DNA from 3 places in the Bradyrhizobium canariense genome. Region 3 is predicted to be linked to each of the others. Evidence: predicted binding sites of a transcription regulator. Region 3 holds the regulator's gene; each other region holds the start of a gene.

Region 1 (9,676 bases), 3.0 Mb from region 3:
AAGTTCCAGTCGGCGGCGCTGGGAGCGGCATGGACTGTTCATGGATCTGATTACGACGACTTCGGAACTCGCCGCTGCTTGCGGACGTCTCGCCAAGCACTGGGTCATCACCGTCGATACGGAATTCCTGCGGGAGACGACCTATTACCCGCTGCTCTGCGTCGTGCAGATGGCGAGCGTGGAAGAAGCGGTCGTGGTCGACACGCTGGCCGAGGGCATCGACCTCAAGCCGTTCTTCGATCTGATGGCCGACGAGAATGTGCTGAAAGTTTTCCACGCCGCCCGTCAGGATATCGAGATCGTCTGGCATCAGGCCGGAATCGTCCCGCACCCGATCTTCGATACCCAGGTCGCGGCCATGGTGCTCGGCTACGGAGACTCCATTGCCTACGACCAGCTGGTCGAGCGCATCACCGGCCACCGGCCCGACAAGACCCATCGTTTCACCGACTGGTCGCGGCGGCCGCTGACCGAAGAACAGATGCATTATGCGGTCTCCGACGTCACCCATTTGCGTGACGTGTTCGCTGCACTCGACGCCGATCTCAAGAAGCGCGGCCGCAGCGATTGGGTGAGCGAGGAAATGGAGGTCCTGACCTCGCCAAAGACCTACGATTTTCACCCCGAACGCGCGTGGGAGCGGCTGAAGACACGGGTACGCAAGCCAAAGGAGCTTGCGGTGCTGATGGAAGTCGCGGCCTGGCGCGAACAGGAGGCACAGAGCCGCGATGTTCCGCGCAGCCGCGTCCTGAAGGACGATGCGGTCGGCGACATCGCCACCCACGCGCCGACCAGCCTCGAGCGGCTGGCGAATTTGCGTTCGCTGCCGAAAGGCTTTGACCGATCGAAATGGGGCACGGATATCGTGGCCGCCGTGCAGCGTGGCCTCGCGCGCGATCCCGCGACACTGCCGAAGATCGAAAAGCCGCGCGGCAATTCCAATGGCGCGGCGACCGTCGAGCTGTTGAAGGTGCTGTTGCGGATGACGTCCGAGCGCCACGCCGTTGCCAGCAAGGTCATCGCGACCGTGGACGACCTGGAACAGATTGCCGCTGACGACGACGCCGACGTCGGCGCCCTGCGCGGCTGGCGTCGCGAGCTGTTCGGCGAAGCCGCGCTATCGCTGAAGCACGGCCAGCTGGCGCTTGCGATCGAAAAAGGCCGGGTTGTCAGGGTCGATCGAAAGTAATCACTACCACTTATACTCCACGCCGAGCGTGCCCTGATGCGACTGCATCGCGGCGCGGGACTTGCCGTCATAGTTGGCGTAGACGCGCCAATTATCGGTCAGGCTCAGTGACGCGGCTGCGCCGGCGTCGGCGCCATATTGGCTCTCGCCGATGCCCTGCAAGGTGATGCTTTCCGGGCCGAGGCTGACGACGATCGAGCTGAAATTCTGCGAAACATTGTCGACGAATTTGCCATAGGCGGAGAGATCCAGGATCTTTTGATTGATAATCCAGTACCGCCCGATCTCCGCCCCCACCAATATCCGTGAACGCTCCACCGTTGCGGCGCTCGCCATCACCGGATCGAGGCCGCCGGTTTCCTGAAACGATCCGGTCGCGGCGCGCACATATTCAAAGGCAGCTTTCGGCACGATTCGGCTCTGATCCAGGGTCCAGTAATAGCTAAGCTCGGTGAGAGCTCCGTCTATCTGGCCGGTATAGCCGGCGCTGGCGAAGCCATCGCCGGTGTCGCGACTAGAATCGATCTTTCCAAAACCGTGGACCAGCGCAACCGCCCAGGTCCACGGTCCCTTGTCGACCGAAGCGTTGAAGCCGAGCTGGGTGAGATCAAGCGAAGCCGACTGCAGCGCCAGCGGAACGTCGATCGCGGTGCGGCTTTGGTCGACCGAAAAACCGACATTGACGCCGGGCATGACAGTCGCGCCCACCCCGGCCACGCCGCCATAGGTTTGACGGTGGTCGCCAACGAAATCGCCCTGCGCGCCGGTCGTGGTTGAGATTCCATAGGCTTCGGCCCAGGTCCGGAACAGCGGCGCGTCTGTCGCCCCGGAGGCGCCGCCGCCGCCTGGATTGTTTCGCAGCGTTCTGCCGAAGCCGTTTGTCGCCTGATTTCCAAGGCGTTCAAGGAAATTGCTGCCGAGGTTCGCGATCGCCGCACCAGCCGACTGGTCGGCGTTGATGCTGGTTTGCGAAGGGATCGGACTCGCCGTGGGAGTGGGCGGCGGCGGCAGTGGCGGGCCTGCGCGCTGGGCTTGAGCGGGCGTCGATGCCACAGCCAAGGCGAGCGCGAAAGCGACGGCAATGATGCTTACGAGCCTTCGACAGGCTCCGATCCGCAATGCCTGTAAGCGCCAACGGGAGCAGCGCATGAATGCTATTTCCAAAAAAAGAGCGCCAGCTCGATAAAAAATGTCAAATCTCGATCAACAATACCGATTTGCCCTCAGTTGTCCCGGAGCGTCAATCGCTGATGCCCCCCGGCGCAGGGCGTTTAACCGGCATTGTTGTCCGGCCGCCACAGCTCGCCGCAGGCATCCCAGCGCCGGCTTGAATTGCCGAGCCGGAGCAAAGGCTTGCTAACCCGCAAATTTCGTGTTGGAATTCTGGGTACAATCGGATTCAGGCTGTTCGACTGTGCGTTTCGTGACTACGAACTTCAGCAGACATCGGAATGCCCGTTTGTGGCGTGGCACGTGAAAAACGTGGCCGCGTCTTTTTTACGTCTAGACCAGGAGGCAGGCGATGCAGAAGGGCACCGTCAAGTGGTTCAACCCGACGAAGGGTTATGGGTTCATCAAGCCGTCAGTCGGCGATAAGGACGTCTTCGTCCATATCTCGGCGGTCGAGCGCGCTGGGCTTTCCACCCTCAACGAAAACCAAGTCGTGGAATATGACCTTGTGGAAAATCACGGCAAGAGCTCCGCAGAGAACCTGAAGGTCTCATAACTCCGTCACGATCCGCGCAAGCAATCATGATGCCCCCGGCCTTCGCCGGGGGATTTTTATTTTAGCGGCTCACTCGGCAGCTCGTTATGCGAGCATCTTGCGATCACGCGCCTTGATGATGCCGCCCACGGCAACGCGGCCGATGCAAACCTAATTCGCGACAGGTGAAATCAGGGTATCGCGCGAACCGGCGTTCCCCGCGATCTTGCAGACCTCGCCGTCGAGCATGACGTGACCGCTGGCGAGCAGCCGCAGCGCATCCGGATAGATGCGGTGTTCGATCTCGAGGATCCGCGCCGCCAGCGTCTCCGGCGTGTCGTCGTCCTGCACCGTGACCGCGCCCTGCATCACGATCGGTCCGGCGTCGGTTTCCGGAATGACGAAATGCACGGTGGCGCCGGAGATCTTGACGCCGGAGCGTAATGCCTGGGCCTGGGGCTCAAGGCCGGGGAATGACGGCAGCAGCGATGGATGAATGTTGAGCATGCGACCGTACCAGCGCTGCACGAATCCGGCAGTGAACAGCCGCATGAAACCGCCCAGACAAATCAGCTCGACCCGGTGCTGGTCGAGCGCCGTCTGCAACACTGTCTCGAATGCCGCGCGATCCTTGCCGAACGGCTTGCTTTCTATGGTGGCAGTGGGAACGCCGTTTTGGGCTGCGAGGGCGAGTCCGCCGGCGTCAGCGCGGTTCGAAATCACGACGACGATCTCGGCCGGGAAATCCTTGGCCTTGGCCGCCTGGATCAGCGCAGCCATGTTCGATCCGCGTCCCGAAATCAGAATTGCGACACGGCGTTTCATCGCTTCACTGCGCTAGATCGAGATGGCCGTTATAGACCACGCGCTGTTCGCCTTCGGCTTTGATCACCTCGCCCAGGAGCGCAACGGTCTCGCCGCCTTCCGTGAAAACGTCGGTGACCTGCTCGATGGCGTCGGGTTTCACGATCGCAATCATGCCGATGCCGCAGTTGAAGGTGCGCAGCAGCTCGAGCTCGGCGATGCCGCCCTGCTCTGCCAGCCATTTGAAGACCGGCAGCACTGGCAGACGTGCAAGGTCGATCCCGACGCCGAGATGTTTCGGCAACACACGCGGGATATTGTCGGTGAAGCCGCCGCCGGTGATATGGGCGAGACCCTTGACCGCACCGGTCTCCCGGATTGCGCGCAGGCATGACTTGACGTACAGCCGCGTCGGCGTCAGCAGCGCGCCGCCCAGCGTCATGACAGGCGAGAACGGCGCCTGCGCCTCAAAGCCGAGGCCGGATCGTTCGACGATCTTGCGCACCAGCGAAAATCCATTGGAGTGAACGCCCGACGAGGCAAAGCCAATGACCGCATCGCCGACGGCAATATCCGGACGCGGCAGCAGCGTGCCCCGTTCAGCCGCGCCCACCGCAAAACCTGCGAGGTCGTAGTCACCATCCTTGTAGAGGCCGGGCATTTCGGCGGTTTCGCCCCCGATCAGGGCGCAGCCGGACTCACGGCAGCCCTCGGCAATCCCCGCGACGATGGCGGCGGTAGCCTCCGGATCGAGCTTGCCACAGGCGAAATAATCCAGAAAGAACAGCGGCTCGGCCCCCTGCACGACGAGGTCGTTAACCGACATCGCCACCAGATCGATCCCGATGCCGCCGTGCAGCCCGGTCTCGATCGCGATCTTGACCTTGGTGCCGACGCCATCGGTGGCCGCGACCAGAACCGGATCCTGGAAGCCCGCCGCCTTGAGATCGAACAATCCGCCGAAGCCGCCGATTTCGGCGTCCGCGCCGGCGCGCGCCGTGGCACGCACCATCGGCTTGATCAGATCGACCAGACGATTGCCGGCGTCGATGTCGACGCCCGAATCCGCGTAAGTAAGCCCGTTTTTGCGGTCGATCATGCCCGATTCCAGATAATAGCGGCTGGTTACGTCGGAATCCGCCGGTGTGCAATGGCTCGCAAGCCGCACCTGCGTGTACTATGTAGACGGGAACCGGCTCATCCTGCAAAGGGCCGGATCTTTCGCGAAATCAGGCCGGTAGCCGGGAAGCGGCAGTGAGCATTCCAAACATTATAACCCTGGGCCGCATCCTGCTGGTGCCGTTCATCGTCTGGGCGATTGCGTCAAACCAGCTCGAGATCGCCTTTGCGATCTTCCTCGTCGCGGGCATTAGCGATGCGGTCGATGGCTTCCTCGCCAAACGCTTCAACATGGCCAGTGAATTGGGCGCCCTGCTCGATCCACTGGCGGACAAGGCGCTGCTGGTTTCGATCTATGTGGCGCTTGGAATTTGGGGTGCGATACCGCGCTGGATCGTCATCCTGGTGGTCTCGCGCGACATCATGATCGTCGGCGCCGTGATTGTGTCATGGTTGTTCGGCAAGCCGATTCCGATGAAGCCGTTGATGGTATCGAAACTCAACACGGTCGCGCAGGTGGCATTTGCCGCCTTGGTTCTGGCGTCCGTCGGCTTCGGCTTCAACGCGACGCCGTACGATCTGATCCTGATGGCTTTTGTAACGGTTTTTACACTGGTTTCCGTATCCTTCTATCTCGTGGAGTGGGCACGGCACATGAGCACCATCTAGGCCAGCTAGGGTCCGATTCAGCTTCGCTGCAACAGACTCGTCGCGTAATCTTTTTGTTTGGGCATGACCTGTCCCGAAAATCAGTTCCGACTTTTCGGGATCATGTCCTGGACTTCTAACCGCCAACTGCGCCGGCCGATCCGGCATGGAGTACTGTGTGGTAGGCCGCGTTCAACCCCGTCAGCTTGCATTTGCGCTACCGCACGCTGAAAGCCTCGGCCGTGACGATTTCCTGGAAGGGCCGGCGAACGCCGCAGGGCTTGCGCTGGTCGACAGATGGCCGGACTGGCCGAACCGCGTCATGCTGCTGGTAGGGCCCGAGGGATCCGGCAAGAGCCATCTCGCCGCCATCTGGGCCGAGGAAGCAGGCGCCCGCTCAACATCAGCCCACACGCTGACTGCAGCGGACGTCCCGGGAGCCCTGGCGACCGGGGCATTGGTGGTCGAAGACTTGAAGTCGTCGGCTTTTGATGAGCGCGCGCTATTCCATTTGCTCAATCTGGCGCGCGAGGACCAGGCGTTCATTCTGATCACCGCGCGCGAGCAACCGTCCGTGCTTCAGGTCGAGCTGCGCGATCTGCGGTCGCGTCTTCGTGCGATCCCGACGGTGTCGTTGTTACCGCCCGACGACCAGCTGTTTCGTGCCCTGATCGTCAAGTTCTGCGCCGATCGCCAACTGAGCGTCGATGAGACCGTGGTGAGCTTTCTCACGAACCGGATCGAGCGGTCTTACGCCGCCGCGCGGCAGGCGGTCGAACTCCTCGACAGCGAAGCGCTGCGGCTGGGTCGGCCAGTGACCCGGGCGCTGGCGGCCGAATTGTTCCGCAATGCCTGATTCCGCCCCGTTCGCGCCTTGACGGCGTTCGCGGCAGGAACATCAATGTCATTGAAACGTCATCGGCGTAACACATGGTTTGTCCGCATTTTCCGGGACCATGCTGCAGCCGATTCGAGATGGATTAAACTCTGATGGAATCCACGCAAGCCATTGTAATTAAAGAAAAAGACGAGACTATCGAAGCTGTTCCATTGATGGCCGATAGCCCGGAGCGCTTTATCAATCGCGAACTCTCCTGGCTGCATTTCAACCGTCGGGTTCTCGAGGAGTCGGTTAATCCGGGTCATCCCGCGCTCGAGCGCGTCCGGTTTTTGTCGATTTCCGCCAATAACCTTGATGAGTTCTTCATGGTCCGCGTCGCCGGCATCAAGGCGCAGGTGCGGGAAGGCATCACCGAACGCAGTCCGGATGGAATGACGCCTTCGGAGCAACTGGTCCTCATCAACCAGACGGTCTCGCAACTCGCCTCCGACCAGCAGGCGATCTGGAGCGATCTGCGCAATGTGCTGACCGGGGTCGGCATCGTTCTGATCGACGGTCGCGACGTCACCAAGACGGAACGGGCCTGGATCGAGGATCATTTCCTCCACAACATCTTCCCGCTGCTGACGCCGCTTGCGATCGACCCGGCGCATCCCTTCCCGTTTATTCCAAGCCTCGGCTTTACCGTCGCGCTGCATCTGGCGCGGGTCTCCGACGGCAAGCCGATGAATGCGCTGATCCGCATGCCCGGCAAGATCGACCGGTTTATCAGGATGCCGGCAAGCAAGGACGGCGCGGTGCGCCTGATCACGCTGGAGCAGGCCACCGGCCTGTTCATCGGCCGGCTGTTCCCTGGCTACACCGTCAAGGGTCAGGGCGCGTTCCGCATCATCCGCGACTCCGAACTTGAAATCGAGGAAGAGGCGGAAGATCTGGTTCGCCTGTTCGAAACCGCCTTGAAGCGGCGGCGGCGGGGATCGGTGATCCGGCTCGAAATCGAAGCCAAGATGCCGGAAGAACTGCGCACGTTCGTGCAGCACGCGCTTTCCACCTCGGACGACGAAGTGTTCCTGGTCGATGGCGTGCTGGCCATGAACGAGCTGTCGCAACTGACGCGGCTCGATCGCCCCGATCTCGAATTTACGCCCTATGTGCCACGCCATCCCGAGCGCGTGCGCGATCATGGCGGCGATATCTTCGCGGCGATCCGGCAAAAGGACCTGATCGTTCATCATCCCTATGAATCGTTCGACGTCGTCGTGCAGTTCCTGCAGCAGGCAGCGCGCGATCCCGATGTCGTCGCCATCAAACAGACGCTCTATCGCACCTCGAACAATTCACCGATCGTGCGCGCGCTGGCGGAGGCGGCGGAGGCGGGAAAATCGGTCACGGCATTGATCGAGCTCAAGGCGCGTTTCGACGAAGAAGCCAATATCCGCTGGGCGCGCGACCTCGAACGCGCCGGCGTGCAGGTCGTTTACGGCTTCATCGAGTTGAAGACTCACGCCAAGCTCTCGATGGTCGTACGCCGCGAGGGCGGCAGCCTCACGACCTATGTCCACACCGGTACCGGCAATTATCATCCGGTGACGGCGCGCATCTATACCGATCTGTCATACTTCACGTCCGATCCGACCATCGGACGCGACGCGGCGCGGGTATTCAACTACATCACCGGCTATGCGGAGCCTAGCGACATCGAAAAGATGGCGGTATCGCCACTCACCTTACGCAAGCGCATCCTCGAGCATATTCACGGCGAGTCCAGTTACGCCCGTCACGGCAAGCCGGCGACGATCTGGATGAAGATGAACTCGCTGGTCGATCCTGATATTATCGACGCGCTGTATGAAGCCTCGCAAGCCGGCGTGCAGATCGAACTGGTGGTTCGCGGCATTTGCTGTCTGCGCCCCGGACTTCCCGGACTTTCGGAGAACATTCGCGTCAAATCGGTGATCGGACGTTTTCTCGAGCATGGCCGAATCTACTGCTTCGGCATGGGACAGGGCCTGCCCAGCACGAAAGCGGCTGTGTATATCTCGTCCGCCGACATGATGCCGCGGAACCTCGACCGGCGTGTCGAAGTTCTCTGCCCGCTGCAAAATCCTACGGTGCATCAGCAGGTTCTTGAACAGATCATGGTCGCTAACCTGAAGGATACCGAACAGAGCTGGCAATTGTTGCCGGATGGATCGTCAACGCGTATGAAGGCCGCGAAAGGCGAAGAGCCTTTCAATTTGCACAATTACTTCATGACGAATCCGAGTTTGTCCGGCCGTGGAAAGTCGCTTAAGGAATCTTCGCCGCGCCGCCTCACGCGCCGCAACGAGCGTCAGCAATCTTCCTGAGGAGCATCGAGGGTGAAGCGGCCGCGAAAGCGCCCAACCAGCGTCGCGGTCATCGACATCGGCTCGAACTCGGTGCGTCTCGTCGTATACGCCGCGATGGCCCGAAGCCTCGTGACGGTCTTCAACGAGAAGGCGCTGTGCGGGCTTGGCCGGGAAGTTCAGAGCACCGGCCTGCTCGCACCGGATGCGGTTGCGAAAGCCCTGACGTCGCTACGGCGTTTTCGCGCGTTGTGCAAAGTGCAGAAGGTCGGTCGCGTTCACGCGATTGCCACCGCTGCCTGCCGCGACGCGACCAACGGGCCTGACTTCATCGCCAAGGCCGAACGCATCTGCGGTGTCCCGATCAAAATCCTGTCGGGACCGCGCGAGGCAAAACTATCGGCGCTCGGCGTTGTTTCGGGCATTCACAATCCTGACGGCATTGTCGGCGATCTCGGCGGCGGATCACTCGAACTGATCGATGTGCGCGGCAATCGCGTCCACAGCGGTGTCACGCTGCCGCTTGGCAGCCTGGCGCTGCAGGATTCGTCGCATAAATCGCTGAAGCGCGCCGAACGCATCGTGAAGACCGATCTTTCCGGGGTCGCTCACCTCAAGGCCGGTCGAGGCCGCACTTTTTACGCGGTCGGCGGGACCTGGCGTGCGCTGGCGCGCATCCACATCATCCAAAGCGGCTATCCGCTCCGGGTCATGCACGGATATTCCATACCGGCGGCGGACGCACTCGATTTTGCCCAACGCCTGCGCCGCCTGGCATCGACCAACATGCTGGCCAATATCGAAGCCGTCGCCGACGCGCGGCGACCTCTGCTGACCTATGCGGCGCTCGTTCTCGAATACGTCATTCGCGTCGCCAAGCCGAAGACCATCGTGTTTTCCACGTTCGGGGTACGCGAAGGGCTGCTCTACGAGATGCTGCCGCAGGCCGAGCGCGCCAAGGATGGATTGATCTCCGCCGCGCAAGACCTCAACGAACTGCTTTCGCGATCCGCACGCCATGCGCAGGAATTGATCGCCTGGAC
Region 2 (9,676 bases), 560 kb from region 3:
TCGATTCATCGTGGAAAGACTCGTCGCGCTTCAGCTTGCCACGATCGCGGACGATTGCCCTGTTATTACCGAGAAGGGCCGCAAGGTTCTGGTCAGAGGTTCCTCGCGATTGTGGGACGTCGCAGCATGAAGTCTTCGCCGACCATGCAGCGATGACATCGTTGTCAGCGATTTCACATTACTGATCGCTATTTTTTTATCGCCTCGTTCGTGAGCGTCACAACGTCGCGAGTGAATCCATCCATCGAACTAATTTCACCGAGCCGTCACCCAACGTCGCTTCAGTGCACCTGTTATCGGAACGATAACGGTTGCGAAGACGGCGCGTTGCCGCTCGCGTGCTTGTCAGACGCTGCACGAGTCTGCTCCGCAATCATCAAAGCAAGAAAATGGAGACAGAAATGAAATTGGTTTCGGGGAAAATCGCGGCGTCAGCGGCGTTCGTGACTCTGGCTGCGTCAGCCGCCATGCTGCCTTCCGCGGCAGACGCAGGCGACTATTGCTACAACTCGGCAACCGGCGGCTCGAGCTGCTCCTATACAAGCATGGAGCAATGCCAAGCGACGGCATCAGGTCGGGGCGCCTGGTGCTCCCACGCCATCGACTGGTCCAAGTTCCCTGGTTATGGCGGCAGTTACGCTTCCTACCCGAAGAAGGGCCGAGGTCGAAAGCCGGTTGCGCCTCCGAGCGACATGCCGCAAAAGGGCGAAGGTGGGCAGTAAGTCATAACAAAGGAGCCCTTCAGACTGATATCGCCTGAAGGGCCCTGAACAACTTGAATGGCAATAGAGAGAGGCCGCGCGGCTTGAGTTTTACTCCGCGGCCTCCGCCAGGTCTTCATCCTCCTTGTTGTAGTCGTAGACCACGCGGCCATAGGGCAATGTCAGGTCGGCGAGGAAATGATGGGCGCCGATCACGCGACGCACCGGAAAGTCAGCCACGGGCGCGTTGACATGCGGCACAAGATGAAGCCGGCCGGGACCGATCCACGATCCCTTGACGACGATGTCAGTCAGGTTGATCGCGACAAGCTGGCAGACTTCCGCCCGGCCATCGACACCGGGAATCAATTTCAGATTGATTTGCGTCTTTGACAGCGTCGCACGTGTCAATTCGCCATCGCCTGCCATGGCTTCGTGCTTGTAACCCATGGTCCCCATGGCGACGAGCTGATTGGCATATTCGAGCGTGCCCGTCAGCGTATCCTTCACCACCTCGAGCTTCGGATGGGCATATTTCTTGGGAAAGCCCCAGATCTCGCGGCCCGCAGCAATCGGCGGATCGTCGTCAAGATACATCTGCGAGACGAAATTGACGTCTTCGCCATTCAGGCGCGCCGGAATCACCAGACCGGACTCGGTATAGCTTCCAAAGCCCGAGCTGTCGGGCATCTTGATCCACTCATAGTGCATCAATGGCTGTTCGATCGGCTCCAGCGGTTCAGGCAGGCCGGCACGGATCAGGTCGGGATCGGTTTCATAGGTGATGACCAGGAATTCGCGATTGACGAAACGATACGGTCCCGCCGGATAGCTCGGGCCCGCCATCGGCATCGACGGAAGCTTCAGGATATCTGCCTTGCGCATCGGATGACCCTCTATTTCCGGTGAATGATCGGGCCGCCCTCAATTGGCAAACCCCAGCGCAAAATTGCTATCGGCGGTGTTTGACAGCGATGTGAAGACGTTTGCTTCCGATTAGGATTACGGACTCAGCCTTTGATGCCGGAAGGCGAGGCCTTCAGGACAAGACATCCTTGTCACAACAGCGTCATCGCATTTTTGAATCCTAGAAGGCGACGATCCACCCCGAATTCGAAGAGCACATCATGGATGCGCGCGCGCCGGATACAGAACTTGCCACCGCGCCGGGCTGGCGACCCGACCGATGCGATCGGATCGCGCTGGTTCTGCAGGGCGGTGGCGCGTTAGGCGCTTATCAGGCGGGCGTCTATCAGGCACTGCACGAAGGGGGCATGGAGCCGGATTGGGTTTGCGGCGTCTCCATCGGCGCGATCAATTCGGCCATCATCGCGGGCAACCGGCCCGAGGATCGTCTGGAAAAGCTTCAGATCTTCTGGGATCGGATCACCGCACGCAAGGTGTGGCATTACACGCCGGACGGCGACATCTATCGCAAAGCCCGCAACCTCACGAGTTCATGGCTGACGACGACGCTGGGCCAGCCCGGCTTCTTCAAGCCGCACGACCTCAATCCGTGGTTAAGCCCCGCCGGCGCGAAAACCGCGACCAGCTATTACGACACCACGCCGCTGCGCGAGACCTTGCTGGAACTGGTCGACTTCGACCTGATCAATGCGCGCAAAATGCACTTTGCGGTCGGCGCCGTTAACGTCCTGACCGGCAACTTCCTGTATTTCGACAACAAGAAAGAAGTGATCGCGCCCGAGCACGTCATGGCCAGCGGCGCGCTGCCGCCCGCGTTGCCGATGGTCAAAATCGGCACCGATCATTTCTGGGATGGCGGTATCGTTTCCAATACGCCGCTGCAGCATCTGCTGGACCAGGACGACAGGAAAAACTCGCTGGTATTCCAGGTCGACCTCTTCAGCGCCCGCGGCCTGTTACCCCGCGATATTCACGAGGTTTTGGCGCGGCACAAGGATATCGTTTATTCCTCGCGCACCCGCTACAACACCGATGTCTATAAGCGCATGAATAATCTGAAAGCGGACTTCTACAAGGCGCTGCTGAAAATCCCGGAAAATCAACTAAGCAACGAGGAACGTGCGACGCGCGATCATTTGGCGCATCTGCCCGGGATGACCATCCTTCAGATGATCTATCAGCAGAGGATCTATGAAGGCGATTCGAAGGACCACGAATTCTCGGCGACTTCGATGCGCGAACATTGGCAAAGCGGTCTGGACGACACGAGGAGAACCCTGCAACGCCGCGATTGGCTGGCGATGCCGGAGGAAGGCATGAGCATCGTCGTGCATGACGTGCACCGCGAGCGGGACTATTGATCGCCGATAGCGTTTTCCAGCGAAGTGCGGAGCGCTTCGCGCGAAGAAAGCGCATCAAAGCGAAAGGCTAAGGCCCGCGTCACCACATCGTCTTTTGCGCCCGCTCCGGCCATTCCCTATCGTAGCTCTCGCCGCCGACCGCGTTATCGCTCATCGAAGCCAGGATCTGTCCCGGCGTCGGCAGGCTTTTGGGATCAACCCGCTTGTCCGGATTCCATAAATCGGACCGCACGATCGCGCGGGCACACTGAAAGTAGATCTCACCCACCGTCATGACGATGACCGTGCGCGGTGCCTTGCCCTCCATCTTGAACGACGCCAGCAGATCCGGGTCCGCCGACACCTGCCCGTGGCCGTTGATGCGCAGCGTGCTGCCGGAGCCCGGAATCAGGAACAGCAGTGCGATCCTGGGATCGCGTACGATATTGCGCAGCGAGTCGATCCGGTTGTTGCCGCGGCGGTCGGGCATCATCAACGTTTTTTCGTCATGCACCCGGACGAAGCCGGGCAGATCGCCACGCGGCGAGCAATCCAGTCCCTCCGGCCCGGATGTCGCCAACGCCGCGAACGGCGATTTGTCGATCAGCACGCGATAGAGCGGCGTGACGCGGTCTGCTACTTTTACCGTGGATGCATCGTTCGGCTGGCCATAGATCGCCTCGAGTTGCTCGACGGTTGCGATATCAGACATGGCTGCCTCCTGGTCTCCGTTTATTCGTCCCAGCGATCGCCTTTGATAATCCGAACGAACTGGCGCGCGTGATATTCGGCGCTGCTGACATTCACGATGGTGATATCGGGTGTTGCTGCAGCATCGACCGTGCGACCGAGCCGTTGATCGATCTTGCCGTCGCTGCTGCGCGCCCGCATCGCAAGCCTTTCGGCAAGAACCTGAGGCGGCGCCGTGATCAAGATCACCGCGACATCGGCGTACGCCTGGCGCATCGCGCCAATGATTGTGCGCGATACGTTGGCAATCACCGTGCGGCCGGCGCGGATATCATCGTCAATCGCGCGCGGCAGCGCGTAGCAATGGCCATGCGCCTCCCAATGCATGGCGTACGCATCGTTCGCGAGCGCCTGCCGGAAGGCATCATGGCTGATTTGCGCATTGTCCTCGGAGGCCGACGCCTCGCGCGTGACCAAGCGGCGCGGAAACACGATGTTGAGATCATCCGCACAGGCAGATCTCGCGAGGCCAAGCAGCGTATCCTTGCCTGCGCCGCTCGGACCCACCACCAGAACAAGCCGGCCCGGACCGATCGCTCGCGGCCGGTGACCGGATGTCGTCAATGTTTCCGTCATGCCACACGCTGCCCTTCCCGCCATGCCGCACGCACCACCGGGACATCGCGCGCAATATGCACGCGGATCAGGTCAGCGCGCTTGCCGACCGCAATCTCGCCGCGATCGGAAAGGCCGACCGCTTCCGCGGGCGTTTTGGTGACGGTGCGGACCGCAGAGGCGAGATCGATCGCGGGCACGCGCTGTGGCAATTGCAGCGCGCCCATCAACAGGCTCGAAGGGATGTAATCGGACGACAGAATGTCCAACAGCCCTTCGCGGGCGAGATCGACTGCGGCGATATTGCCGGAATGCGAGCCGCCGCGCACCACGTTCGGCGCCCCCATCAGAATGCCGATGCCGGCCTGGTGCAAGCCGCGCGCGGCTTCCATCGTGGTCGGAAACTCAGCCACCGAAACCCGGTCGCGGATCGCGTCGGTGACGTTGTCCCCCGTAGTGTCATCATGGCTCGCAAGCGGGATCTCGTGCTGATGCGCCAGTGCCACGATCGCGCGCATATTGGTCGCCGCGTACGCCTTCTGATAGGCGAAGCGCTTTTCAAACAGCACGTCGAGCTCGGCGTCGGTCATCCCGGCGCCCTTGCCGCGGTAATAATCGCGCAGCTTGCCCTCATCGCGAAACTGCCGCTGGCCCGGCGTATGATCCATCAACGACATCAGCCGCACGTCCGGCCGGCCAACGAGCTCCTTGGCCTCCTCGACCACGCTTGGCATCGGGATTTCGCAGCGCAGATGCAGGAAATGATCGGCTCGCAACAGATTGCCGTCGCGCGCGGTCGCGATCGCCTCGGCCAGCAAACCAGCCCGCCCGTCAACCTCCTCGGCGCCATCTTCGCGCCAGACCCGCAGCGAATCCAGCACCGTCGTGATGCCCGATGTCGCGAGCTGCCCGTCATAGGAGATGACGGCGGCGATCGGGTCCCAGAATACTTTTGGGCGCGGCACATAATGGGCTTCCAGATGATCGGTATGCAGTTCGATCAGGCCCGGCATGACCAGATCGCCGCCCGCATCCTCGCTGCCTGCAGGCGCGCTGCCCTCGCCATATTCAGCAACACGGCCATCGGAAAAGGCGATCCAGCCACGTTCGATCACACGGTCCGCCAGAACGATCCTGGCATTGCCAATGACGGTTTCGGACGTTGATTTCATCTTAAAGAGCTTCCTTCATGCCGCCGCCGCGAACGATGTCACGTCGACGATCCGGTCGGCGATCAGATGGCGTATTTCATCGTCGTGGACGATCGCCACCATGGCGACACCCTGACGTTTCTTTTGATCGATCAGATCGACCACGACGGCGCGATTGGCCGCATCGAGCGAGGCGGTCGGCTCATCCAGCAACAAGATCGGCAGGTCGGAAATGAATCCCCGCGCGATGTTGACGCGCTGCTGCTCGCCGCCCGAGAAAGTCGACGGCGGCAACGCCCACAGCCGTTCGGGGATATTGAGGCGGCGCAACAATTGCCCCGCTTGTTCGCGCGCCTCTGCGCGCGCGATCCCGTTCGAGATCAACGGTTCCGCCACCACGTCGATGGTGGCAACGCGAGGCACCGCGCGCAGGAACTGGCTGACATAACCAATGGTGGAACGGCGCACGCTGAGCACTTGCCGCGGCTCGGCTTTGGCAAGATCGATCACCTCGCCCAGATGACGGATGCCGATACGGCCGCTGTCGCAGCGATAATTGCCGAAGATCATCTTCAGGATCGAGGATTTGCCGGCGCCCGATGGTCCCGACAGCACGACGCATTCGCCCGATACGACGTGGAACGAGACGCCGCGCACCACGGGCAGTTCCACCCCGCCCTGCAAATGCATGACAAAACTCTTTTGCGCATGGCTGATATCGATCATTGCGGTCATTGGCGCGCTCATGCCGGTAAAATCGAAGAAACAAGCAGTTGGGTATAGGGCTCGCGTGGATCGTCGAGCACCTGATCGGTCAACCCGGTCTCGATCACGCGGCCACCTTTCATGACCATCACGCGATGGGACAATAGCCGCGCCACGGCGAGATCGTGGGTGACGACGATGGCCGCCAATCCGAGTTCACTGACCAGATTGCGCATCAGGTCGAGCAAGCGCGCCTGTACCGACACGTCGAGGCCGCCGGTCGGTTCGTCCATGAAGACGAGACGCGGCTCGGTCACGAGATTGCGCGCGATCTGCAGCCGCTGACGCATGCCGCCTGAATAAGTTCGTGGTGCATCGTCAATGCGCCCGACATCGATTTCGACGCGCTCTAGCCAGGACGACGCGGTGTCGCGGATCCGGCCGTAGTGGTTCCAGCCCACCGCCATCAACCGCTCGCCGACATTGGCGCCGGCCGACACCGCCATCCGCAAACCTTGCGCCGGATCCTGGTGCACATAGCCCCAGTCGGTGCGAAACAAAAACCGCCGTTCGGCTTCGCCCAACGCGGCGAGGTCACGCATGACGCCGTCGCGCATCCGGTACGATACCCGTCCTGCACTCGGCGCAAGCTGGGCCGACAGCAATTGCAACAGCGTCGACTTGCCCGAACCGGATTCGCCGACGATCGCCAGCACCTCGCCGGAATAGAGCGCAAAGGAAACATCGCGGCAGGCCATCAACCGGCCGTAGGACTTGCCTAAGGCGTCTGCGACCAAGAGCGGCTGATCGTCATTTGCGGCGTTTAGCATCTCAGCCATGCGCCCTCTCCTTGTGCGGCGCCGCACTTTCGCTGCCGCGATGGCCGTTGGCTTGCCGGGTCTCGCAGTAATCGGTATCGGAGCAGACGAACATGCGGCTGCCCTGGTCGTCGGTCACGATTTCATCGAGGTAGGAATCATCGGCGCCGCACAGTGCGCAAGGCGCGTCGAACCGGTAGCGGCTGAACGGATGATCCTCGAAATCGAGCGACACCACGGAGGTATGCGGCGGGATCGCATAGATCCGCTTTTCGCGCCCGGCGCCAAATAGCTGTAACGCGGAGCAATTATCCATCTTCGGATTATCGAATTTCGGCGTCGGCGACGGATCCATCACGTAGCGGGCGTTCACCTTCACCGGATAGGCATAGGAAGTCGCGATATGGCCGAAGCGGGCGATGTCCTCATAGAGCTTGACGTGCATCAATCCATATTCGCCGAGCGCATGCATGCGCCGTGTTTCGGTCTCGCGCGGTTCAAGAAAGCGCAGGGGTTCGGGGATCGGCACCTGATAGACCAGCACCTGGCCCGAATGCAGCGACGCTTCGGGAATCCGATGCCGGGTCTGGATCACGGTCGCATCCGCCGTGCTGGTGGTGGTCGCAACACCGGCGGTCTTGGCGAAGAACTTGCGGATCGAGATCGCGTTGGTGGTGTCGTCGGAGCCCTGATCGATCACCTTCAAGACGTCGTCCGGCCCAAGTATGGCAGCCGTCACCTGCACGCCGCCGGTGCCCCAGCCGTAGGGCATCGGCATCTCGCGGCTGGCGAACGGCACCTGATAGCCGGGAACAGCGATCGCTTTCAGGATCGCACGGCGGATCATCCGCTTGGTCTGTTCGTCCAGATAAGCGAAGTTATAGGTCGGCGCGTTCATTCCGCGGCCTCCTGCAGCGGCGATGAAGCCTCCGCCGCCTCGTTGAATTCCTTGCGCAGCTTGCGCAGCAGGCCGAGTTCGGACTGGAAGTCGACATAATGCGGCAGTTTCAGATGTTCGACGAATCCGGTCGCCTGCACATTGTCGGAATGCGACATCACAAACTCCTCGTCCTGGGCCGGCGCCAAAATTTCTTCGCCAAGCTCGCGGGCGCGCAGGGTGCGATCCACCAGCGCCATCGACATGGTCTTGCGCTCGCTATGCCCGAACGCCAGCCCGTAGCCGCGCGTAAAGCACGGCGCCTCCGTCGCCGAACCCTTGAACTGGTTGACCATCTGGCATTCGGTCAGCGTGATCGAGCCGAGTGGCACCGCAAAGCCGACGTCTTCGGCCATGAATTCCACCTCGACCTCACCGAGCCGGATTTCGCCGGCAAAGGGATGGTTGCGGCCGTAGCCGCGCTGCGAGGAATAACCTAAGGCGAGCAGAAAACCCTCGTCGGCGCGCGCCAGGTTCTGCAGCCGCAGGTCGCGGTCGGCGGGAAAGCTCAGGGGTTCGCGCGTCAGATCACCCACGGGAGCATCGGCATCGGCTTGCGGCGAGGTTTCGATCAGGCCATCGCGGCCGAGGATGTCGGTGACACGCGGCATCACCGTAACGGAGACATCTGATGTCGCGGGCGGCTCGGGAACAAGACCCTCGGCGAGTTGCGGATCGAGCAGCCGATGGGTGTAGTCGAACGTGGGTCCGAGAATCTGGCCGCCCGGGATATCCTTGAACGTCGAGGATATCCGGCGCCGCACGGCCATCTTGCCGGTATCGACCGGCTCGGTGGCGCCGAAGCGCGGCAAGGTGGCGCGAAAGGCCCGGACCAGGAAGATCGCCTCGATCATGTCGCCGCGCGCCTGCTTGATGGCGAGCGCCGCAAGTTCGCGATCGTAAAGCGAGCCTTCGGTCATCACTCGATCGACGCCAAGGCTGAGTTGTTCGGAGATCTGGGCAAGCGAGACCTCCGGAATTTCGCGATTACCGCGGCGCTCATGCGCCAGCAGCCGATGCGCGTTCTCGATGGCGCGTTCGCCTCCCTTGACGGCGACATACATGCGTTAGCCTCCTTTGGCGACAGACCGCGTGGTGCGGGGGATCGCCACAATGCAATCGTCATGAACCAGCACGATATCGATGCCGCGCGGAAACAGCGTGGCGTTGACGGTGAGCCGCTCGAACAGGTCCGAAGGTTCGATCGTCGCCTGCAAGACGGTACTGCCGTCGATGCCCGGGCCGCGCAGTTCAACAGCTTGCCCCTCTGTCAGACTGTCGACTTGAAGGATCAGCGTGGTGGAGCGATCGGGATATTCGTTGCTGCCAAACGCAAAGCGGTTGAGTTGGGGAAGCGCCTTTGCATCGCCGATCAACGCAAAACTGCAGATCGAGGAGTCTGCGACAACAGGCGCGCTGGTGTGGAATTTGAGCCATTTCGATACGTCCGGCGTCTCTGACATCGACGGGTCGAGCCAAAGCGGCGTGTCGTGATCGAACAAGGTGAGCGCGATGGCGGCGATGCCGCGCATCATGCCGGACGGCGCTCCGCTTACAGCAGAAATGCGCTGCACGCTGCCGGGCCGCGCCATCGCATCCATGACAGAGCGAAAGGTATTTTGCGCAGACGCGACCTTGTCGGCAAAACCCGCTGGCATTTCGGCAACTGTTGTCATCGGTTAACCCTCGCCGCGCACCAGCGTGTAGAACTCGACCCGCGTTGCCGCGGTCTCCGCCGCCTTCCGATTTCGTTCGGAGGCAACGGCTGCGCGCAGCGGTGCGAGCACCTGCG
Region 3 (9,676 bases):
GTGCTCAATCCAAACGCTGCCTCACGCCACCGCGTCGAAGCACCATGCCAGAATGCCCTTTTGGGCATGCAGGCGATTTTCCGCCTCATCGAACACGACCGATTGCGGACCATCGATCACCTCGTCGGTGACTTCTTCGCCGCGATGGGCGGGCAGGCAATGCATGAACAACGCGTCGGGCTTCGCCAGCGACATCAGCTGGGCGTTGACCTGATACGGCCGCAGCAGATTGTGGCGGTGCTCGCCGTCCTTGTCGCCCATCGAGACCCAGGTGTCGGTCACCACGCAATCGGCGTCACGCACGGCTTGTTCCGGATCATTGCCGAGCACGACCGGCGCGTGGGTTGCCTTGATCCAGTCCTTCATCGCCTTGTTCGGTGCGAGTTGCGGCGGGGTCGCAATGTTGAGCGTGAATTTGAACCGCTCTGCCGCATGCGCCCATGACGCCAGCACGTTGTTATCGTCACCGCTCCACGCGATGGTGCGCCCCTCGATCGGGCCACGATGCTCTTCGAATGTCATCAGATCCGCCATCACCTGGCAGGGGTGCGAGCGCCGTGTCAGCCCGTTGATGACAGGCACGGTGGCGTGCGCGGCGAGCTCCAGCAGCGCGTCGTGGCTGAGAATGCGGATCATGATCGCATCGACGTAACGCGACAGCACCCGCGCCGTGTCAGCGATGGTTTCGCCGCGGCCAAGCTGCATTTCTGCGCCGGTCAGCATGATCGCCTCACCGCCGAGTTGGCGCATGCCGACATCGAACGACACCCGGGTGCGGGTCGAGGGCTTCTCGAAGATCATGGCGAGCGTCTTGCCTTCGAGCGGCTTGGCGGGCTTGTCATGTGCCTTCAGCTTCGCCTTCATGGCGACGCTTGCCGCGAGCATGTTGCGCAGTTCTTTGGTCGGAAGCTCGTTCAGATCGAGAAAATGACGCAGAGCTTTGCTCATTATCCCGCCGCCTGTTTCAACTGATTGCCGGAAAGTGCGGCGCAGGCGCGATCGAGCCGCTGCACGGCCTCCTCGATCTCCGCTTCGGTCACGATCAACGGCGGCAGGAAGCGCACCACATTATCACCGGCGCCGACCGTGAGCAGTTTCTGATCGCGCAACGCGTTGACGAGATCACCCGACGGCACCACGGCCTTCAGACCGATCAGCAATCCCTCGCCGCGCACCTCCGTGAGCACCTTGGGATAACGATCGACCACTGAAGCCAGTTTCTGTTTGAGCAGCAGCGACATCTTCTGCGCGTGCTCGAAAAAGCCAGGCTTGAGCATGACGTCGAGCACCGCGTTCGCGGCGGCGACGGCAAGCGGATTGCCGCCGAACGTCGAACCGTGCGAACCCGGCGTCATGCCGGATGCAGCTTCCGCCGTCGCGAGACAAGCCCCGATTGGAAAGCCGCCGCCAAGCGCTTTCGCCAGCGGCATCACATCGGGCGTAACGCCGAGGCGTTTATAGGCGAACAGCTCGCCGGTGCGGCCCATACCGGTCTGCACTTCGTCGAAGATCAACAGCAGGCCGTTGTCGTCGCAGAGCTGGCGCAACGCCTTGAAGAATGCATGCGGTGCGGCACGCACGCCGCCTTCGCCTTGCAGCGCCTCGATCAGGATGCCCGCGGTCTGCGGACCGATCGCTTTCTTGACGGCGTCAAGATCGCCAAGCGCGACCTGGTCGAAGCCATCCAGCGGCGGCCCAAAACCTTCGAGATATTTCGGTGAGCCGGTCGCCGCCAGCGTCCCCAGCGTTCTGCCGTGAAACGCGCCTTCGAACGTGATGATGCGATAGCGTTCGGGGCGACCTTTGGCGGCGTGATATCTGCGCGTGATCTTGATCGCGCATTCCATCGCCTCGGCGCCGGAGTTGGCGAAGAACACGAAGTCGGCAAAGCTTTGTTCGCACAGTCTTGCGGCGAGCCGTTCGCCATCCGGGCTCTTGAACAAATTGGACATGTGCCACAGCTTGGTGGCCTGTTCCTGCAGGGCTGCGACCAGATACGGATGCGCGTGGCCGAGTGCGTTTACCGCAACGCCGGAGGTGAAATCGAGATAGCGCTCACCGTTGGTTGCGATCAGCCATGCGCCTTCGCCGCGCTCAAAACCGAGATCGACTCTGGCAAATACGGGAAGCAAATGCGACGTGGCGCTCTTGGTCATGGCGATCACTGAAAGTTAGAGCCGACTGCAATGCGCGAATTGCGCGATGCAGCAACAATAGGCCGGAAAACAAAACGTGCCGCCTTTTAGGGGCGGCACGTGGCGGGCATTCTATGCGCACGGCGATAAGTGTCAACCGGCCACAGGGCGTCCAAACTGCCACTGTCAAGATTCCGAATCTCCGTAAGATCCCGGTGCGGTGGAAAAATCGAATTGCAATGATTAAATCACGGAACATGTGGACGCACAGACGCGGACTCTTGCGCCCGAGTCACGCCATATTGTAGCGTCTGGGCTGTCGGGTACGACATCTCGTGCGGCGGATCTGATCCTCTAAGTCCTATGTGTTCGGCGTACACGTTCGGGCGCGCTTTCTGCGCCCGGCGAGGGCTAAGGGATTCTGACCGCAGGGATTTTTAGAGATTTAGATCGCAGCGCCGTCCCAGGTAATGGCCGGTGCGACGCGAAGGGATGAATGCGATGACGGTATTGACCTGGTCGGACGATCGCGTCGAGCAACTCAAGAAGCTCTGGGAGGCCGGACTTTCGGCCAGCCAGATCGCGGCGGAACTCGGAAATGTGACGCGAAACGCCGTGATCGGTAAGGTGCATCGGCTTGGCCTTTCCGGCCGCGCCAAGAGCCCCTCTTCGGCAGCGCCACGCCAGCGCAAGGCGCGGCCGGCCCAGCACATGATGCGGGTTTCGCGGCCGGTCTCACGCGGCAACACTGCACTGGCCCATGCCTTCGAAGTCGAGATGGAGCCGGATCCGATCGCCTATGACAACGTGGTGCCGATGAGCCAGCGCCTGTCGCTGCTGGAGCTCAACGAGGCCACCTGCCATTGGCCTGTCGGCGACCCTTCCAGTCCGGAGTTTTTCTTTTGCGGCGGCAAGGCGCTGTCCGGCCTGCCCTATTGCGCGCATCACTCGCGGGTGGCCTATCAGCCCGCCGGCGACCGCCGCCGGCAGCCGTCGAAGCCGGCGCGGTAAGATCGACTTACGACGATTTATCTGCGAAGATTTGTTGCCGTCCCGGCAAAATGCCGGGACCTATAACCACCGGCGTTCGTGGTTATGCAAGCTGGCCACTTCGGCTCATTAAAATTTTACATCAGGGGTTATGAGTCCTGGCGATGGCCGGGACGAGAGCTATTTAATGCGGCTCGTTACTCGACCTTCGCAAAGCGGTCGTCGAGCGCGTAGCCGGCACCACGCACGGTGCGAATAGGATCCTGTTCACGGCCCGGATTGAGCAGCTTGCGCAGCCGTCCGATGTGCACATCCACCGTACGCTCATCGATATAGATATCGCGGCCCCATACGCTGTCGAGCAATTGCTCGCGGCTGAACACCCGTCCCGGATGCTCGAGGAAAAATTCCAATAGCCGGTACTCGGTCGGACCGAGATCGATCGGACGCCCCGAACGCGCGACGCGGCGCTTCTCGCGATCGAGCTCGATATCGCCATAGGTGAGTACGGTGGCGAGGCGTTCGGGACTGGCGCGGCGCAAAAGACCCTTTACCCGCGCCAGCAATTCCGGCACCGAGAACGGCTTGACGATGTAATCGTCGGCACCGGTCGCAAGCCCCCTGACCCGCTCGCTTTCTTCGCCGCGCGCGGTCAGCATGATGATCGGAAGCTGCCTGGTCTCAGGCCGCGCCCGCAACCTTCGGCACAGCTCGATCCCGGACAACCCCGGCAGCATCCAGTCGAGCACGATCAGATCCGGAACACGTTCCTTCAGCCGTGTGTCGGCGTCATCGCCGCGCCCGACCGTTTCAACGTCATAGCCTTCGGCGTCCAGGTTGTAGCGCAGCAGCGTGGTAAGCGCTTCTTCGTCTTCAACCACCAGAATGCGCGCGCTCATATGCAGCCTTCCCTCAGTTTCCGGGTACGGTTGTGGCAAACGTCGTCATGTCGCCCTTCGGGCGCTTGTCGAGTATCTGCTGACCTTCGATCATGTAGAACACGGTTTCCGCAATATTGGTGGCATGGTCGCCGATCCGCTCGATGTTCTTGGCGCAGAACATCAGATGGATACAGAAGCTGATGTTGCGCGGATCTTCCATCATATAGGTCAGGAGTTCGCGGAACAGCGACGTGCAGATCGCGTCGACTTCCTCGTCGCCCTTCCACACCGTCATCGCCGCCGGCAAATCGTGCGCCGCATAGGCATCGAGCACGGATTTAACCTGCGACTGCACCAGGTCGGTCATATGCTCGAGGCCGCGGATCAGCTTCAGCGGCTGAAAATCGCTCTCCAGCGCCGCGACCCGCTTGCCCATGTTCTTGGCAAGATCGCCGATCCGCTCGAGATCGGTCGCGACCCGCATGGCGCCGACGATCTCGCGCAGATCCACCGCCATCGGCTGACGCCGCGCAATGGTCAGAACCGCGCGTTCCTCGATCGTGCGCTGCAGATTATCGATCTCAATATCCGAAACCACGACATGCTTGCCCAGCGCGACGTCACGACGGATCAGCGCATCGACGGATTCGGTAATCATGCGCTCGGCAAGGCCACCCATCTCGGCGACCAGCCTGGTTAGTTCCTGAAGATCGCTGTCGAACGCCTTGGCGGTGTGCTCAGAAGCCATGTTCTATCTCCTCAGCCGAACCGGCCGGTGATGTAATCCTGGGTGCGTCGATCGCTCGGCGAGGTGAAAATCTTGTTGGTGTCGTCGAACTCGATCAGCTCGCCGAGATACATGAAGGCGGTCTTGTCCGAGACGCGGGCGGCCTGCTGCATGTTATGGGTCACGATGGCGATCGTATAGTGCTCGGCCAGTTCCTGAATCAACTCCTCGACCTTGGCGGTCGAAATCGGATCGAGCGCCGAACATGGCTCGTCGAACAGGATCACTTCGGGCCGCACCGCGACGGTACGGGCGATGCAGAGCCGCTGCTGCTGGCCGCCGGACAGGCTGAGACCAGAGGCGTTCAGCTTGTCCTTGACCTCGTTCCAGAGCGCGCCGCCGCGCAACGCCTTCTCCACGCGGTCGTCCATTTCGGATTTGGAAATCTTCTCATAAAGACGGATACCGAAGGCGATGTTTTCATAGATCGTCATCGGAAACGGCGTCGGCTTTTGAAATACCATGCCGACGCGCGCGCGTAGCAGATTGAGATCGAGCTTGGGATCGAGAATGTTGGTCTGGTCGAGCATCAACTGGCCGACGGCGCGCTGCCCCGGATAGAGATCGTACATCCGGTTGAAAATCCGCAGCAATGTCGATTTGCCGCAACCGGACGGACCGATAAAAGCGGTGACGCGATTGGTGCCGAGCGTCAGATTGATGTTCTTCAGCGCATGATGCTCGCCGTAATAGAAGTTCAGGTTGCGCACGCTGACTTTGGCCGGGGCATCCGGCAACGGCGCCGCAGGAACGGGTCCGCTCGAACTACCCACGGATACAGAGACTTCGTTCATTTTGCAGCCCTCTCGGCGCCAAGATAACGCGCGCCAATATTCAACGCGAGTACGGTTAGAGTAATAAGCAAGGCCCCGCTCCAGGCGAGTTCCTTCCAATAAGCGTAGGGGCTTTGCACGAAGTTGTTGATGGTCACCGGCAGGTTGGCCATCGTCTTGGTCAGATCGAGGCTGAAGAACTGGTTGCTCAGCGCGGTGAACAATAGCGGCGCGGTCTCGCCGGCAACACGCGCGGTTGCGAGCAGGACGCCTGTGATCAGGCCGGAGCGTGCAGCCCGGTAAGCGATCCGCTTGATAACGAGCGAACGCGGCAGCCCCAGCGCCGATGCCGCCTCGCGCAACGGGTTGGGCACCAACAGCAGCATATCTTCGGTGGTGCGGAGCACGACAGGGATGACGATCACGGCCAGCGCCAGTGCACCGGCCAGGGCCGAGAACCCGCCCATCGGCACCACGACGGCGCCATAGATGAACAGGCCAATGATGATGGAGGGTGCGCTGAGGAGAATGTCGTTGATGAAGCGGATCACCGAGGTCAGGTGATCATGCTTGCCGTATTCGGCGAGATAGGTGCCAGCGAACAGGCCAAGCGGCGCGCCAATGCCGACGCCGATCACGGTCATGATGACCGAACCGATGATCGCGTTCAGCAAGCCGCCTTCGGTCGAACCCGGCGGGGGCGTATTCTCCGTAAAAAGCTGGAGACTTAAGCCCGCAACTCCGTTGTAAAACAGGGTGATCAGAATCAGCGCAAGCCAAGTCACGCCGAACAAGGCGGCTCCGACGCAGAGCCCGCGGATGATGATGTCCTTGCGACGGCGTGATGCGTAAATCGGGTTCATGAGTTCAATTCCCCGCCTTCTTTTCCAGCCGCAACAACATCAGCCGCGCCGCGGCCAGCACGAAGAACGTCAGCACGAACAGCAACAGGCCGAGCAAAATGAGCGCCGATTGATGCAAGCCGTCGCTTTCGGCAAACTCGCTGGCGATCGCCGCCGAAATCGTCGTGCCCGGCCCGAAGATCGAGGACGAGATGCGGAATGAATTGCCGATGATGAAAGTGACCGCCATGGTTTCGCCGAGCGCACGGCCGAGCGCCAGCATGATGCCGCCGATGACGCCGACGCGGGTATAGGGAATGACCACATTGCGGACCACTTCCCATGTGGTGCAGCCGACGCCGTAGGCTGCTTCCTTCAACACCGGCGGCACCGTCTTGAACACGTCGACCGAGATTGCGGTGATGAACGGCAGCACCATGATGGCGAGGATCAGCGCCGCATTGAACAGGCTGAGATAGGAGGGTGGACCACCGAAGATCGAGCCGAGCACCGGAATGCCGTCAAACAACCCGATCATGAAGGGTTGAAACGTGTAGGCCAGGAACGGGCCGAGGACGAAGAACCCCCACATGCCGTAGATAATCGAAGGAATGCCCGCGAGCAGCTCGATCGCTATTCCGATCGGGCGGCGCAGCCATTGCGGGCAGAGCTCGGTCAGGAAGATGGCGATGCCAAGCCCGACCGGAATGGCGATCAGCATCGCGATGAAGGACGTCACCAGCGTGCCGTAGATCGGACCGAGGGCACCCAGCACCGGCGGATCCGCCGATGGCGCCCAGCGCTGCGTCCACAGGAACGCGAAGCCGTACTCCCTCATCGCGGGCCAGGCGCCCACGATCAGCGAAAGAATGATGCCGCCGAGAATAAGCAGCACCGAAATCGCACAGATACGGGTGATCCAGTAAAAAGTAACGTCGCCGAGTTTGAAGGCGTTCAGCGCCTTGGCACGATCGTAAGGTCCGGCGGCTTCCATTACATCGCTCTGAACGGCCATGTCTGCCACGCCAATCCCCTATACTGCATAACCAAACTACCTGGAAATCCGGCGCTTCAGTCTTGAGCCGGATCTAGCGCGTTCAAACTTCAATCAGGCCGATAAGATGCCCGACAAATCCGACCTTGATGATCCGAGAAGCCCAACCCGGGATAACCCGGATTGGGTAGAGAGCGCGTTCTCTGTTGGCACGAAACCCGACCTCAGCTCTTTGCGTCAGCTCTTGATTTCAGCCGACCAGGTCTTTTCGATCAGCTTGACCACCGATTCCGGCATCGGGATGTAGTCGAGCTCCTCAGCCATCTTGTCGCCCTTGGCGAAAGCGAACTTGAAGAACTTGATCGCTTCCTGCGAGGCCGCCTTGTCGGTCGCATCCTTGTGCATCAGGATGAACGTCGAGGCCACGATCGGCCACGACTTGTCGCCGGGCTGGTCGGTCAGGATCAGGTAATAGCCGGGAGCATTTGCCCAATCGGCATTGGAAGCCGCCGCCTGGAAGGCTTCGGTGGTCGGCTGCACGGTCTTGCCGGCCTTGTTGACCAACCCGGTGTAGGTCAGCTTGTTCTGCTTGGCGTAGGCGTATTCGACGTAACCGATCGCATTCTTGGTCTGACCGATATTGCCGGAAACGCCCTCATTGCCCTTGGCGCCAACGCCAACCGGCCACTCGACCGCGGTGCCTGAACCCACCTTCGACTTCCAATCCGCGTTAACCTTGGAGAGATAGTCGGTGAAGTTGAAGGTCGTACCCGAACCGTCCGCGCGGTGAACGACGGCGATCGCGGCCGACGGCAGAGTGAGCTTCGGATTGAGCTTCTTGATCGCGGCGTCATCCCATTTGGTGATCGTGCCGAGGTAGATCTTGCCGAGGGTATCGCCATCCAGCACCATGTCGCCAGCCTTCACGCCGTCGATGTTCACCACCGGGACGATCGCGCCCATGATCATCGGCCACTGCGCGAAGCCATCCTTCTCGAGCTGATCGGCCTTCAGCGGCGCATCGGTCGCTCCGAACGTCACGGTCTTGGCCTGGATCTGCTTGATGCCGGCGCCGGACCCGATCGACTGGTAGTTCACGCTGCTGCCGGCGTCCTTCTTATAGGCATCCGCCCATTTCGACAGGACCGGGAAGATAAAGGTCGAGCCGGCACCGGTGATGTCAGCGGCGAATGCCGACGTCGATGCGGCAACCAAGCCGGCAGCGACGATAGCTTTCAGGAATTTCATTGCTGGTCTCCATCTGGTGAGCGAAGCGCCGGACGCGCCCGATCGCGCTCACGCCGCTCGTTTAGGAGCGGTCAATGCCGCTTTTACGAAGGTTTGATGACAGGTGGATGACACAGGCAAGCAATTGAAATTGCTTGGTTTTAGACCCCAGAAGGGGGCTTCGCCTGGGGAAAACAGGCGGTGAAAGTAGCGCCGTTTTTCAGCACGCTTTCGATCAAAAGCCGGCCGCGGTGCCGGTTAACAATATGTTTCACAAGCGATAATCCGAGCCCGGTTCCACCCTGCGCGCGGCTGTCGCCGACATCCACCCGGTAGAACCGTTCGGTCAGCCGCGGCAGATGTTCCGGCGCGATGCCGGGACCGAAATCGCGCACCATGACGCGGACTTCGGGCACGCCCTCACCCGATATCGCTGACGTCAGCGATACAATGACCTTGCCGCCGGACGCGCCGTATTTCAGCGCGTTCTCGATCAGGTTTTCAAACAGCCGCAGCAGCTCCTCGCGGTCGCCCGCGATTGCCACCGGCGTCTCCGGCAAATCGATGTCGATCGCGACCTGGCGCTCCCGCGCCAGCGGCTCCAGCCCATCGGCGACCTGCCGGATGATCGGAACGATATCCACCAGCGTGTCGGGGCGAACATGGGCCGAAAGCTCGACCCGCGACAGCGACAGCAGGTCGTCGATCAGCCGCGCCATGCGCGTGGCCTGCGTGTGCATGATGCCGAGAAAGCGCTCGCGTGCCTTGGCGTCGTCCTTGGCCGGCCCCTGAAGGGTATCGATGAAGCCCGACAGCGCAGCCAGCGGCGTGCGCAGCTCATGACTGGCATTGGCCACGAAGTCGGCGCGCATTTCCTCGACCCGGCGCAGCGGCGTCTGGTCGTGGAACGTCATCAGCATGCATTTGTCGGTGCCGCCGAACAGGGTGGGCACTGGCACCGGCGTGACGATCAACTCCATCCAGCGATCGACCGGCACATGATCGAGATAGGTCGCGCGCCGGGTCTCGGACGTGGCGATGGCTTCG

Evidence for each region. The regulator PhoB, encoded in region 3, activates phosphate uptake and scavenging genes when phosphate is short. The targets are predictions, from matches to a motif close to TGTCATNNANCTGTCAT.
Region 1: the regulator PhoB is predicted to act here: its motif matches at 6,368-6,384, upstream of BLV09_RS08460 (RNA degradosome polyphosphate kinase).
Region 2: the regulator PhoB is predicted to act here: its motif matches at 1,758-1,774, upstream of BLV09_RS20080 (acetoacetate decarboxylase).

Annotation. Positions count from the first base shown of each region.
Region 1 is NZ_LT629750.1:1,714,376-1,724,051, forward strand. It holds gene rnd (ribonuclease D) at 41-1,189, shown strand; gene BLV09_RS08430 (autotransporter outer membrane beta-barrel domain-containing protein) at 1,193-2,242, opposite strand; gene BLV09_RS08435 (cold-shock protein) at 2,712-2,915, shown strand; gene purN (phosphoribosylglycinamide formyltransferase) at 3,066-3,719, opposite strand; gene purM (phosphoribosylformylglycinamidine cyclo-ligase) at 3,724-4,797, opposite strand; gene BLV09_RS08450 (CDP-alcohol phosphatidyltransferase family protein) at 4,953-5,486, shown strand; gene BLV09_RS08455 (DnaA ATPase domain-containing protein) at 5,644-6,321, shown strand; gene BLV09_RS08460 (RNA degradosome polyphosphate kinase) at 6,456-8,654, shown strand; gene ppx (exopolyphosphatase) at 8,667-9,676, shown strand, end outside.
Region 2 is NZ_LT629750.1:4,203,849-4,213,524, forward strand. It holds gene BLV09_RS20070 (hypothetical protein) at 1-130, shown strand, start outside; gene BLV09_RS20075 (DUF3551 domain-containing protein) at 402-722, shown strand; gene BLV09_RS20080 (acetoacetate decarboxylase) at 813-1,586, opposite strand; gene BLV09_RS20085 (patatin-like phospholipase family protein) at 1,829-2,989, shown strand; gene BLV09_RS20090 (pyridoxamine 5'-phosphate oxidase family protein) at 3,069-3,680, opposite strand; gene phnN (phosphonate metabolism protein/1,5-bisphosphokinase (PRPP-forming) PhnN) at 3,701-4,294, opposite strand; gene BLV09_RS20100 (alpha-D-ribose 1-methylphosphonate 5-triphosphate diphosphatase) at 4,291-5,445, opposite strand; gene phnL (phosphonate C-P lyase system protein PhnL) at 5,461-6,159, opposite strand; gene phnK (phosphonate C-P lyase system protein PhnK) at 6,168-6,959, opposite strand; gene BLV09_RS20115 (alpha-D-ribose 1-methylphosphonate 5-phosphate C-P-lyase PhnJ) at 6,961-7,845, opposite strand; gene BLV09_RS20120 (carbon-phosphorus lyase complex subunit PhnI) at 7,842-8,948, opposite strand; gene phnH (phosphonate C-P lyase system protein PhnH) at 8,952-9,560, opposite strand; gene phnG (phosphonate C-P lyase system protein PhnG) at 9,564-9,676, opposite strand, start outside.
Region 3 is NZ_LT629750.1:4,763,051-4,772,726, forward strand. It holds gene argF (ornithine carbamoyltransferase) at 22-948, opposite strand; gene BLV09_RS22690 (aspartate aminotransferase family protein) at 948-2,156, opposite strand; gene BLV09_RS22695 (GcrA family cell cycle regulator) at 2,637-3,146, shown strand; gene phoB (phosphate regulon transcriptional regulator PhoB) at 3,323-4,024, opposite strand; gene phoU (phosphate signaling complex protein PhoU) at 4,038-4,754, opposite strand; gene pstB (phosphate ABC transporter ATP-binding protein PstB) at 4,766-5,587, opposite strand; gene pstA (phosphate ABC transporter permease PstA) at 5,584-6,429, opposite strand; gene pstC (phosphate ABC transporter permease subunit PstC) at 6,434-7,423, opposite strand; gene pstS (phosphate ABC transporter substrate-binding protein PstS) at 7,640-8,650, opposite strand; gene BLV09_RS22730 (ATP-binding protein) at 8,791-9,676, opposite strand, start outside.